DNA from 3 places in the Pseudomonas sp. GW821-FHT09D08 genome. Region 3 is predicted to be linked to each of the others. Evidence: riboswitches for the same ligand, from Rfam matches in the RefSeq annotation. Region 3 holds a riboswitch; each other region holds the start of a gene.
The links. Region 3 has a riboswitch for cobalamin ahead of cobW (cobalamin biosynthesis protein CobW). Riboswitches for the same ligand answer to the same signal wherever they lie in the genome.
Positions count from the first base shown of each region.

Region 1: it holds a riboswitch for cobalamin, as region 3 does, so the genes downstream of both, cobO (cob(I)yrinic acid a,c-diamide adenosyltransferase) here and cobW (cobalamin biosynthesis protein CobW) in region 3, are expected to answer to the same signal.
Region 2: it holds a riboswitch for cobalamin, as region 3 does, so the genes downstream of both, AC07OP_RS30060 (ABC transporter substrate-binding protein) here and cobW (cobalamin biosynthesis protein CobW) in region 3, are expected to answer to the same signal.

Region 1 covers NZ_JBWKOX010000007.1:242,302-245,569, forward strand. The annotation lists gene AC07OP_RS15420 (cobyrinic acid a,c-diamide synthase CobB) at 1-752, opposite strand, end outside; gene cobO (cob(I)yrinic acid a,c-diamide adenosyltransferase) at 749-1,360, opposite strand; cobalamin riboswitch at 1,434-1,690, opposite strand; gene AC07OP_RS15430 (PQQ-dependent sugar dehydrogenase) at 1,790-3,103, shown strand; gene AC07OP_RS15435 (C40 family peptidase) at 3,226-3,268, opposite strand, start outside.
Region 2 covers NZ_JBWKOX010000032.1:11,658-14,925, reverse strand. The annotation lists gene AC07OP_RS30065 (FecCD family ABC transporter permease) at 1-847, opposite strand, end outside; gene AC07OP_RS30060 (ABC transporter substrate-binding protein) at 844-1,854, opposite strand; cobalamin riboswitch at 1,969-2,162, opposite strand; gene AC07OP_RS30055 (DNA/RNA non-specific endonuclease) at 2,199-3,128, opposite strand; gene AC07OP_RS30050 (M4 family metallopeptidase) at 3,258-3,268, shown strand, end outside.
Region 3 covers NZ_JBWKOX010000001.1:536,196-539,463, reverse strand. The annotation lists gene AC07OP_RS02215 (cobalamin biosynthesis protein) at 1-390, opposite strand, end outside; gene AC07OP_RS02210 (CbtA family protein) at 387-1,091, opposite strand; gene AC07OP_RS02205 (CbtB domain-containing protein) at 1,103-1,291, opposite strand; cobalamin riboswitch at 1,389-1,593, opposite strand; cobalamin riboswitch at 1,636-1,835, shown strand; gene cobW (cobalamin biosynthesis protein CobW) at 1,926-2,987, shown strand; gene cobN (cobaltochelatase subunit CobN) at 2,991-3,268, shown strand, end outside.

The sequences.
Region 1 (3,268 bases), on a different contig from region 3:
AAGGCGAAGGCTTCGTCACGGGCCACCGCAATGCGCACACCGGCCAGCAACGGCTCGGCCTCGATCACTTCCGGCGCGGCGAAGGTCACCGGCGGCGGCAATGCGACTTCGCAGCTGCTGCCCAGGGCCTGGGCGGCGGCGTCCAGGCGCACGTCGAGGTCATTCAGCTCGCTGGCCTGCACCAGGCCCAAATGGCGGCTGGGCAGTTCGATCCCGGTTTCGCGGGACAGGGCGCCATACCAACGCAAGCCTTCGGTGAGGCTGCCTTCCAGCAACTGCGCATGGCGCAGGGTGCCGACGCGGTTGGCCAGTACCCCGGCAAACGGCAGGTCCGGCTGATAACGCGCCAGGCCCAGGGCCAGGGCGCCAAAGGTCTGGGCCATGGCGGTGCCGTCGATCACACCGAGCACCGGCACGCCGAAATGCCGCGCCAAGTCGGCGCTGGACGGTGTGCCATCGAACAGGCCCATCACGCCTTCGATCAGGATGAGGTCGGCCTCACCCGCCGCTTCCCACAGCAGCCGACGACTTTCCTGCTCGCCCACCATCCACATGTCCAATTGATACACCGGCGCACCGCTGGCGCGCTCGTGGATCATCGGGTCCAGGAAATCCGGGCCGCATTTGAACACGCGTACCCTGCGCCCCAGGTTGCGGTGCAAACGGGCCAGCGCGGCGGTGACGGTGGTTTTGCCCTGGCCGGACGCCGGTGCGGCGATCAGGACGGCCGGGCAGTGACGGGGCTGATTCAAAGTTCGACGCCCTTCTGTGCCTTGATACCGGCCTGGAACGCGTGCTTGAGCATGCCCATTTCAGTGACGGTGTCGCCCATTTCGATCAATTCAGGCTTGGCGCCACGGCCGGTGACGACCACGTGCTGCATCGGCGGACGCGCTTGCAGGTCGCTGAGGACCTGGTCCAAGTCGAGGTAACCATGCTTGAGGGCGATGTTCAGCTCATCCAGCACCACCAGGCCGATGGTGGGGTCTTGCAGCAGTTCACGGGACACGGCCCAGGCGGCTTCGGCGGCAGCGATATCGCGCTGGCGGTCCTGGGTCTCCCAGGTGAAGCCTTCGCCCATCACGTGGAAACGCACTTGCTCGGGGAAGCGGCGGAAGAACAACTCCTCACCGGTGCTGTTGCGCCCCTTGATGAACTGCACCACACCGCACTGCATGCCGTGGCCCATGGCGCGCGCGAGCATACCGAATGCCGAGCTGCTCTTGCCTTTGCCGTTGCCGGTCAGCACCAGCAGCAAGCCACACTCATTGGGGGAATTGGCGATGCGCTCGTCGATCACGGCTTTTTTGCGCAGCATGCGCGCCAGGTGGCGTTCGTCGCGGTCGGGGGTATCGGTCATGGCAGCTCTCCATTGGGGCTGGACAAAAACGGCAGGCAGGAAAAAACAGACAGCCAAGCATCGCCCACCGTGATGCTGTTGGATGATCCAGGCCGGTCTCCGGGCTCATGAGTGGTGCGCTGGCTCATCGACAGAGCGAACACGCCGACGGCGCGCCTTCCCATATCGCGGGCGATACAGTGGCAAAAGGCACCGTCTTGACTCATTTACCGTTGCGGGGGCAGCGCCGGAATCGCGGCAGCACTGTGTACAAGTGCGCTCGCTCACCGGCTTCCCTGTTTCACTCGGTCGACCCATGGGTCACAGAGCACCTGGAACAAGCCGCGAAGGTTAGTGGGTTGGGGGTGGAGCGTCAATTAAAGCTGGCCTTGCACTTGAACCATCGCACCAGCGCCCTCCTCTACCCTTACAGGTATCAAGGAGAACACCATGCATAAAACCAGACTCGCCCTGCTCATCATGCTCGCCGGCACCCTCGCCGCCTGCGGTGAAAGCTCCACCCTGCAGGTGTCCGACGGCACCGGGCCGTCGCCGCAGCTACCGGAGCCGAACAAAACCCTGATTCCCACGGTGAACATTGCCCCGGCTATCGGCTGGCCGGAGGGCGTGAAGCCAACGGCAGCGGCCGGCACCCAAGTGGCGGCGTTCGCCGAAGGCCTGGATCACCCGCGCTGGCTGTATGTATTGCCCAATGGCGATGTGCTGGTGGCAGAAACCAATGCGCCGCCCAAGCCGGATGATTCCAAGGGCATTCGCGGCTGGGTCATGGAGAAGGTCATGGGCCGCGCCGGTGCCGGTGTACCGAGCCCCAATCGCATTACCCTGCTGCGCGACGCCGATCACGATGGTGTTGCCGAGACCCGTACGGTGTTCCTGGAAAACCTCAACTCGCCCTTCGGTATGACACTGGTCGGCAATGACCTGTACGTCGCCGATTCGGACAAGCTGCTGCGCTTCCCCTATCAAGCGGGCGAAACCGCGATCAAGGCAGTTGGCACCAAGGTGGTCGACCTGCCGGGCGGCCCCCTGAATCATCACTGGACCAAGAACGTGATCGCCAGCAAGGACGGCAGCAAGCTGTACGTGAGCGTCGGCTCCAACAGCAACGTCGGTGAGAACGGTCTTGAGGCGGAACAGGGCCGGGCGGCTATCTGGGAAGTGGATCGCGCCAGCGGCCAGCAGCGCATTTTCGCTTCCGGCCTGCGCAACCCTAACGGCATGGCCTGGGAACCCCAGAGCGGCAAGCTATGGACGGCGGTAAACGAGCGCGACGAGATCGGCAGCGACCTGGTGCCGGACTACATCACCTCGGTCAAGGATGGCGGGTTCTATGGCTGGCCCTTCAGCTATTACGGCCAGCATGTGGATGTACGCGTCACGCCGCAGAACCTGGACCTGGTGGCCAAGGCAATCGTGCCGGACTATGCGGTAGGGCCGCACACCGCGTCTTTGGGCCTGACGTTCGCCGAGGGCAGCAAACTGCCGGCGCCGTTCAGCAACGGCGCGTTCATCGGCCAGCATGGCTCGTGGAATCGCAAGCCCCACAGTGGCTACAAGGTGATCTTCGTACCGTTCGAGGCAGGCCAGCCTAAAGGGCAGCCGGTGGACGTGCTGACCGGGTTTCTCGATAAAGATGAGAACGCCATGGGCCGGCCGGTGGGCGTGGTGATCGATCAGCAAGGGGATTTGCTGGTGGCGGATGATGTGGGGAATAAGGTGTGGCGGGTGTCGGCCGCTAAATAAACGCCCCCAGAAGCATCACAAAACCAATGTGGGAGGGGGCTTGCTCCCGATAGCAGTGGGTCAGGCACAGATACTGTGACTGATGCTTCGCTATCGGGGGCAAGCCCCCTCCCACATTTGGTTCAGGGATTACGTGCCAGGTTTGCTGGCAACACACGCTTGGCG
Region 2 (3,268 bases), on a different contig from region 3:
GCAGCAGGCGCGAATGCCCGGTGCCGAGCAGCAGGCGCACCGCGTGGGGGATCACCAGGCCGACAAAGCCGATGGAGCCGACAATCGACACCATCACCGCCGTCACCAGCGCCGCGCACCCCACCAGCACAACCTGCACACGGCGCACCGGGATGCCCAGGGACGCGGCCGAATCCGTGCCGAAGGTGAACGCATCCAACGCGCGACGATGCCACAGGCACACCGCCAGGCCGGTGACCGCCACCGGCACCGCCAGCCACACCGACGGCCAGCGCACGCCGCTGAGGTTGCCCAGCAGCCAGAACATGATGCCGCGCGCCTGTTCGGAACTGGCGGACTTGGTGATCAGGAACGCGGTAAGTGCATTGAACAGCTGCGACCCGGCGATGCCCGCGAGGATGATCTGCCCGGTGCCGCTGGACGAACCGCTGGCCCGCGCCAGCAGGATCACCAGGGCAAACGCCGCCATCGCGCCGACAAAGGCGCCGGCCGACAATGAAATCAGCCCGCCGCCCACGCCCATCAACGCCACCAGCACCGCGCCGGTCGAAGCCCCGGCGCTGATGCCCAGCAGGTACGGATCGGCCAACGGGTTGCGCAGCAACGACTGCAAAATCACCCCGCAGGTGGCCAGCCCCGCACCGCAGGCGGCGGCCACCAGGGCACGGGTGAGGCGGTAGTTCCACACCACGCCTTCATCGATGGGGTCCAGCACGTAACCGGCCGCCCACAGTTTGTTGGCGAGCACCTGCAGCACCACCTGGGGCGAGATGGCGGTTTCGCCGATGGCCACGCCGGCGAGCACGGCGATCAGCAATAGCGCCAGGGCGAGTAAGGTCCGGATCATTGCGGCAGGTCGTAGCCGTCGATGGCCGTGGCCAGGTGTTCAAGGCCGTCGAACATGCGGATGCTGGCCTGCAGCGCCAGGGCGTCGAGGATGATGATGCGGTTGTTTTTCACCGCGTCCATGTTGCGCGTGACCGGGTCGCTGCGCAGGAAGGCGAGTTTCTTTTCATGGTCGTCGGCGGGGTAGCGGCGGCGGTCCATGCGGGCGATCACCAGGAAGGTCGGGTTGGCCTTGGCGAGGGTTTCCCAGCCGACGGCGGGCCATTCTTCATCGGATTGCACCACGTTGTGCAAACCGAGGGTTTCGAGCATGAACTCCGGAATGCCCTTGTGGCCGGCCACGTAGGGGTCGCTGGCCAGTTCGGCGCTGGAGAACCACACCAGCGCGCTGGCCTGCTTGAGGCCTTTGCTCTGCACGGTGGCCACGGATTGGGCCAGGCGCGCCTGGAGCTCATCGTTCAACTGTTGGCCGCGATCCTGTACATCGAAAATCTGCGCCAGCTGGCGGATGCTCTTGTAGATCGTCTCGATACGGAACGGCTCCAGCCGCGTGCCGTCGGCGCCCACCAGGTTGTCCTTGCCTTCGCAGTCGGAGGGCAGCAGGTAGGTGGGGATCTTCAGGTCGTGAAACTGCTCGCGGGTGCCGACCACGCCTTGCGGGCCTACCACCCATTCCAGCTCGGCGGCCACCAGTTGCGGGCGCTTGGCGATCACCGCTTCAAAGCTGGGCTCGTTGTTGGCCAGGCGCTCGATGCCGTCGTTCTGCGCCTTGAACTGCGGCAACACGCTGTTGAACCACAGCGAGGTGCCCACCACGCGGTCAGCCACGCCGAGGGCATAGAGCATTTCGGTGGCGGCCTGGCCGATGGTCACGCTGCGCGCGGGCGCCTGCGGGAAGGTGAGGGTGCTGCCGCAGTTTTCCAGGGTAAGCGGGTACTGAGTTGGCGCGGCGTGGGCCAGGGCGCAGAAACCCAGGCCGCTGATCAGGGCGGTAACGCGTGGCAGCATGAGGCGATCTCCGTGTGGACCGTACGTGGAAACAGGGCAGGTACGGTTCGGAAATACGCCCTCGACCGCTGCCGAACGGGCAGGCAAGGATGCCCTTCCCGGACACCCCGCCGGTTAGTGATTACTGGGCCGGCAGGTCTCCTGACTGATGCGTCGTCGCCACGCTCCGGCCTTCCCGGACGCGGTCCAGTGGCAGTGGGGAGCAGGCTCGGCACCTACAGTTGCGGGGGCAGTTCCGATTGACGCGGTGTACCGCGCTTCGGATTCCCTATTAGTCCCGTTCGGGAACCGGCGCGGTATGGTAGTTGATTAGGGCCAGGCGATACAGCCCGAAGGGGGCCCGGTCAGAGACGAATATCCTCGGGGCCGCGGATCAGCGCTTCAATTCGCGTGCCCGTGGCGCGCTCTTCGTTGCTGAAGCCGTCGTAGTCCGCCAGGTTGGCGAAGCGGATGCCGGTCAATTGTTCGATCTGGATCACGCTGCGCTGGTAGGTCCTGACCTGGCCGAACATCAGGTCGAGCTGACCCAGCTCGCGGCTTTGGTCGATCATATAGGCGCTGGCGGAGGGCTTGCCGTCATCGCTGAGGTAGGCCACCACTTTCCAGAACGCCTTGGGGATTCTGATGCCACGGTAAAGGCGGTCGTCGTCGGCGAACACCGGGCCGCTGAACACCGTTGCCCGGGCTTTCCAACGCTGCGTGTTATTGAGGATGTAGTCCTCCAGTTCCAGCCAGGTCTTCTGGTTGAACCCGCTCATCTGCGGCGAGCAGTTGGTGAAGTGGAAGGTGTCGAGGTTGGCGGTGTTTGCCGCGTCGCCCCAGTTGGGATCCTGGCGCCGTACCAGGTGGCCGCGATCCAGGCCATTGCTGGCATAGAGCTCTTCGCCCACCTGGGCGCTGATCGGCAGGCGCCCATCGTAGGCCCAGGTGTCGTTGCTGCGGACTATCTCCACATGCTGCCCGCCATCGATATTGACGCCCACGTAGAGCGCCAGTCGTCGGGAACGGGACATCGTCACCGAGAAATGCGTGTAGTCCAGGCGCAGCGGTTGGACGTCGTCCGCCAATGCCTCAGCGGCGGTGGGCCAGGGCACTGCGAAGCTGCTGAGAAAATCCTCGGCGTAGCCGCGTCGGTCCTGTAGGTCCTTGGCCGCGGTGACACGGGGCGTCGTCGCCCGGGCTTCCATCAGGGTGGGATTGGTCGCGATCAACGGGCGCAGATCGGCGAGTCGTGGGCGGTGCGCAAGATCGATTTTGGCTTTGCGGGCTGGCATGGGTAAGTCCTCCTTGGATAAACACGACTGCAACATAGATTGATGACAATTGATGACACGGGTTAACCCTGGGGGGCTATCCTCAAACGGTTACCGGAGCTACACCATATGCCAACAGGGAGCCAGCCAATGTGTGATCG
Region 3 (3,268 bases):
GCCGGCGCAGGCCAATGCAAAGGTGGCCTGGGCGGTTTTCTGGCGGGTGATCATCAAGCGGGCAGGGCCGCCGCAGAGCTGTTCGGCCAGGGCTAGGGCGGCACTTTCGGCGACGCCGTAACAGCCGGTATGGGCAAACGCGACCGCCGATTTGTGGCTCAGCCGGGCTTCGTAAACGGCCAGTTGCCCGGCGCTGAAGCACTGCAAGGGCAGGTCGAGCAGTCGGGCCAGGGCGAGTAACCCTGGCTCGTTCTGTTTACGGTCGATGCTGGCCAGTGCGGTGACACGCTGGCGCTCGACCCCGCCCTCGGCCAGGGCGCTGTCGAACAGGCCCAGCAGGGTGTCTACATCACAACCCCGCTGGCAACCCAGGCCGACCACCAGGGTCATGCCGAGTATTGATCGTCGCGGTTACGGCGGAACAACCAGGCACTGATCAGGCCCAGGGCCAGCCAGAACGCCACGTTGGTCAACTGCGAAGCGATCTTGAACTGCGCTTCGAGGGCTTCCGGCGCCAGCATCGAATGGGTTTCCGGCTGCGGTGCACCGATCACATGCGGCACCACCAGGATCGCCGCGCCCAAGACTTTCAGCAGCCAGTTGCGACCAAACACGATCAGCGCAATCCCGGCCGCCGTGGAAGCAGCAGTGCCGATCCACCAGATTTGCCGTTGCGCCAGGTCGGCGGCGGCAGTGCCCGGCAGCTCCGGCGGCAGGCCCAGGGTGGGCGCCAGCACAAAAGTCGCGTAACCGGCCAGGCCCCACAGCAAGCCTTGGGCCGTGCGGGTCGGTGCGCGCAGGGTGTAGAGGCCGGCCAGCATCAGGGCGAAGCCGACGGCCACCACCAGGTTGCCGCCGGTGGTCGACAGCACGCGCTGCCAGCCGTCTTCCGGCTCCCAGGCTTCGGCGTCGTGGGAGTGTGCAGCGGCGCCAGCGGCGTGCTCATGCACGACTTCGGTCGCGGCCGGGGCTTTTTCAAAGGTTTCCGCCTGCAGAATCAGCGGAGCGACCCAGAAGCTTTGCAGCAGGGTCAGCAGCAGGGCGGCCAGCAAGCCGGTGAACCCTGCGGTTTGCGCAATACGCTTGATCATGTCGGCAGGCCTCAGTGGCACGGGAACGCGGCGCTGTGGCGGGTATCGTGGGCAGCGTTGTGCACCGCCTCGATATGGGAGAAACCGGCGAAATACACCAGGCACGCGCCAAGGATCGACGCGCCGATGGCGGCGGTCAGGCGTTGGCTGAGGGTGGCGGAGCTGCTGGCGGTGTGCGAGGTGCTGCTGATGATCGACATGGCGCGTCCCTTTCAGGTGTCAGGGTGACACGAGCGCATGCAAACCCCGCGAGCCAGGCACGCAGGGTTTTAACAGCGCCCGCCCACCGCGGGTTTGTTATTCGATGTTATTCGGGCCGGTCTCCGGGCTTGCGAGGGACACTGGGTCTATAAAACGTCGCCTTCCCATGCCGTACAGGCACAGTGGATCTGACGCTTCACTCGCTTACCGTTGCGGGGGCAGCACCGGACTCGTCATGACGCCATGACTCACCGGTTTCCCGTTTCACCCTGTGAAGGGCACCCGAAACAAGATGTGTAGGAGAGCATGGGCCGGGGACGGTAGTCAAATGCGGCGAGCCCCTGTAGCCTTGCACCCTCGAGGTTCTTCGGCCCAGGCCGAAGCTAAGAAGGGAACGCGGTCCAAGCCGCGGCTGCCCCCGCAACTGTGAAGGGTTTATCTGACTGCCACGCCACTGCCACTGCGGCGGGAAGGCGCAGTCGGCGCCGGTCGCAAGACCCGCAAGCCCCAAGCCAGGAGACCTGCCTCGCCACCGATTTTCCAATTCAACCGGGCGGGGTGATCCGGTGACGAAATCCGCTTCTGCGCGCCGCAGGGCCCATCGTCCCGTATGCCCGCCCCAAAGGGCATCCGATGAAAACACTGGCCAAACTCCCCGTCACCATCGTTACCGGCTTCCTTGGCTCGGGCAAGACCACCTTGCTGCGCCATATGCTCGACAACGCCCAGGGCCGTCGCATTGCGGTGATCGTCAACGAATTCGGCGAACTGGGCATCGACGGTGAGATCCTCAAGCAGTGCTCCATCGGTTGCACCGAAGAAGAGGCCAACGGCCGCGTGTACGAGCTGGCCAACGGCTGCCTGTGCTGCACCGTGCAGGAAGAGTTCTTCCCGGTGATGCGCGAACTGGTTGCCCGTCGCGGCGACCTCGACCATATCCTCATCGAAACCTCGGGCCTGGCCCTGCCAAAACCCTTGGTACAGGCCTTCCAGTGGCCGGAAATCCGCAGCGCCTGCACGGTTGATGCGGTCATCACCGTGGTCGACAGCCCGGCCGTGGCCGCCGGCACCTTTGCCGCGTTCCCGGATCAGGTCGACGCCCAGCGCAAGCTCGACCCGAACCTGGACCATGAATCGCCGCTGCACGAGCTGTTTGCCGACCAGTTGGCCAGCGCCGACCTGGTGATCCTCAATAAATCCGACCTGATCAGCGCCGAAGACCTGGCCCGTGTGCGCCTGGAAGTCGCCGAAGAACTGCCGCCGGCGGTGAAGATCATCGAAGCCAGCAGCGGTCGCCTGCCGTTGGACGTATTGATCGGCCTGGGCGCGGGGTCCGAAGAACATATCGACGCTCGCCATAGCCACCACGATCATCACCACGAAGGTGAGGAAGATCACGATCACGACGCCTTCGATTCCATCTCCATCGACCTGCCCCAAGCCGACGAAGCGCTGCTGCTCGACGCCCTGAACCAATTGGTGGTTCAGCACGGCATCCTGCGGGTCAAGGGCTTCGCCGCCATCCCGAACAAGCCGATGCGCCTGCTGATCCAGGGTGTGGGTACGCGTTTCGACAAGCACTTCGACCGTGCCTGGGGCGCCGACGAAGCGCGCATCACGCGGCTGGTGCTGATCGGCCAGGAGCTGGACGCGGCGGGCCTCGAAGCGCAACTGCGCGCCGCCCTCAGCGTTTAACCCATGCACCTGCTCAGGACTCAGCCCGGTGGTTTCGTCGCGGACGACAATATTGCCGACCTTGGCCAAACGCCCGCCGAACTGGTGATCCTGTGCAGCGGCGATTCCAGCCTGGCGCTGCTGGCCGAAGCGGCCCAGCAGTTGCCCGAGGATTACCCCAGCCTGCGCCTGGCCAACCCTATGCAGGTGCAGAACCACGCCTCGGTCGATTTGTATGTCGATGAGGTGCTGCGCCACGCCAAGGTCATCCTGATTTCCCTGCACGGCGGCATCGGTTATTG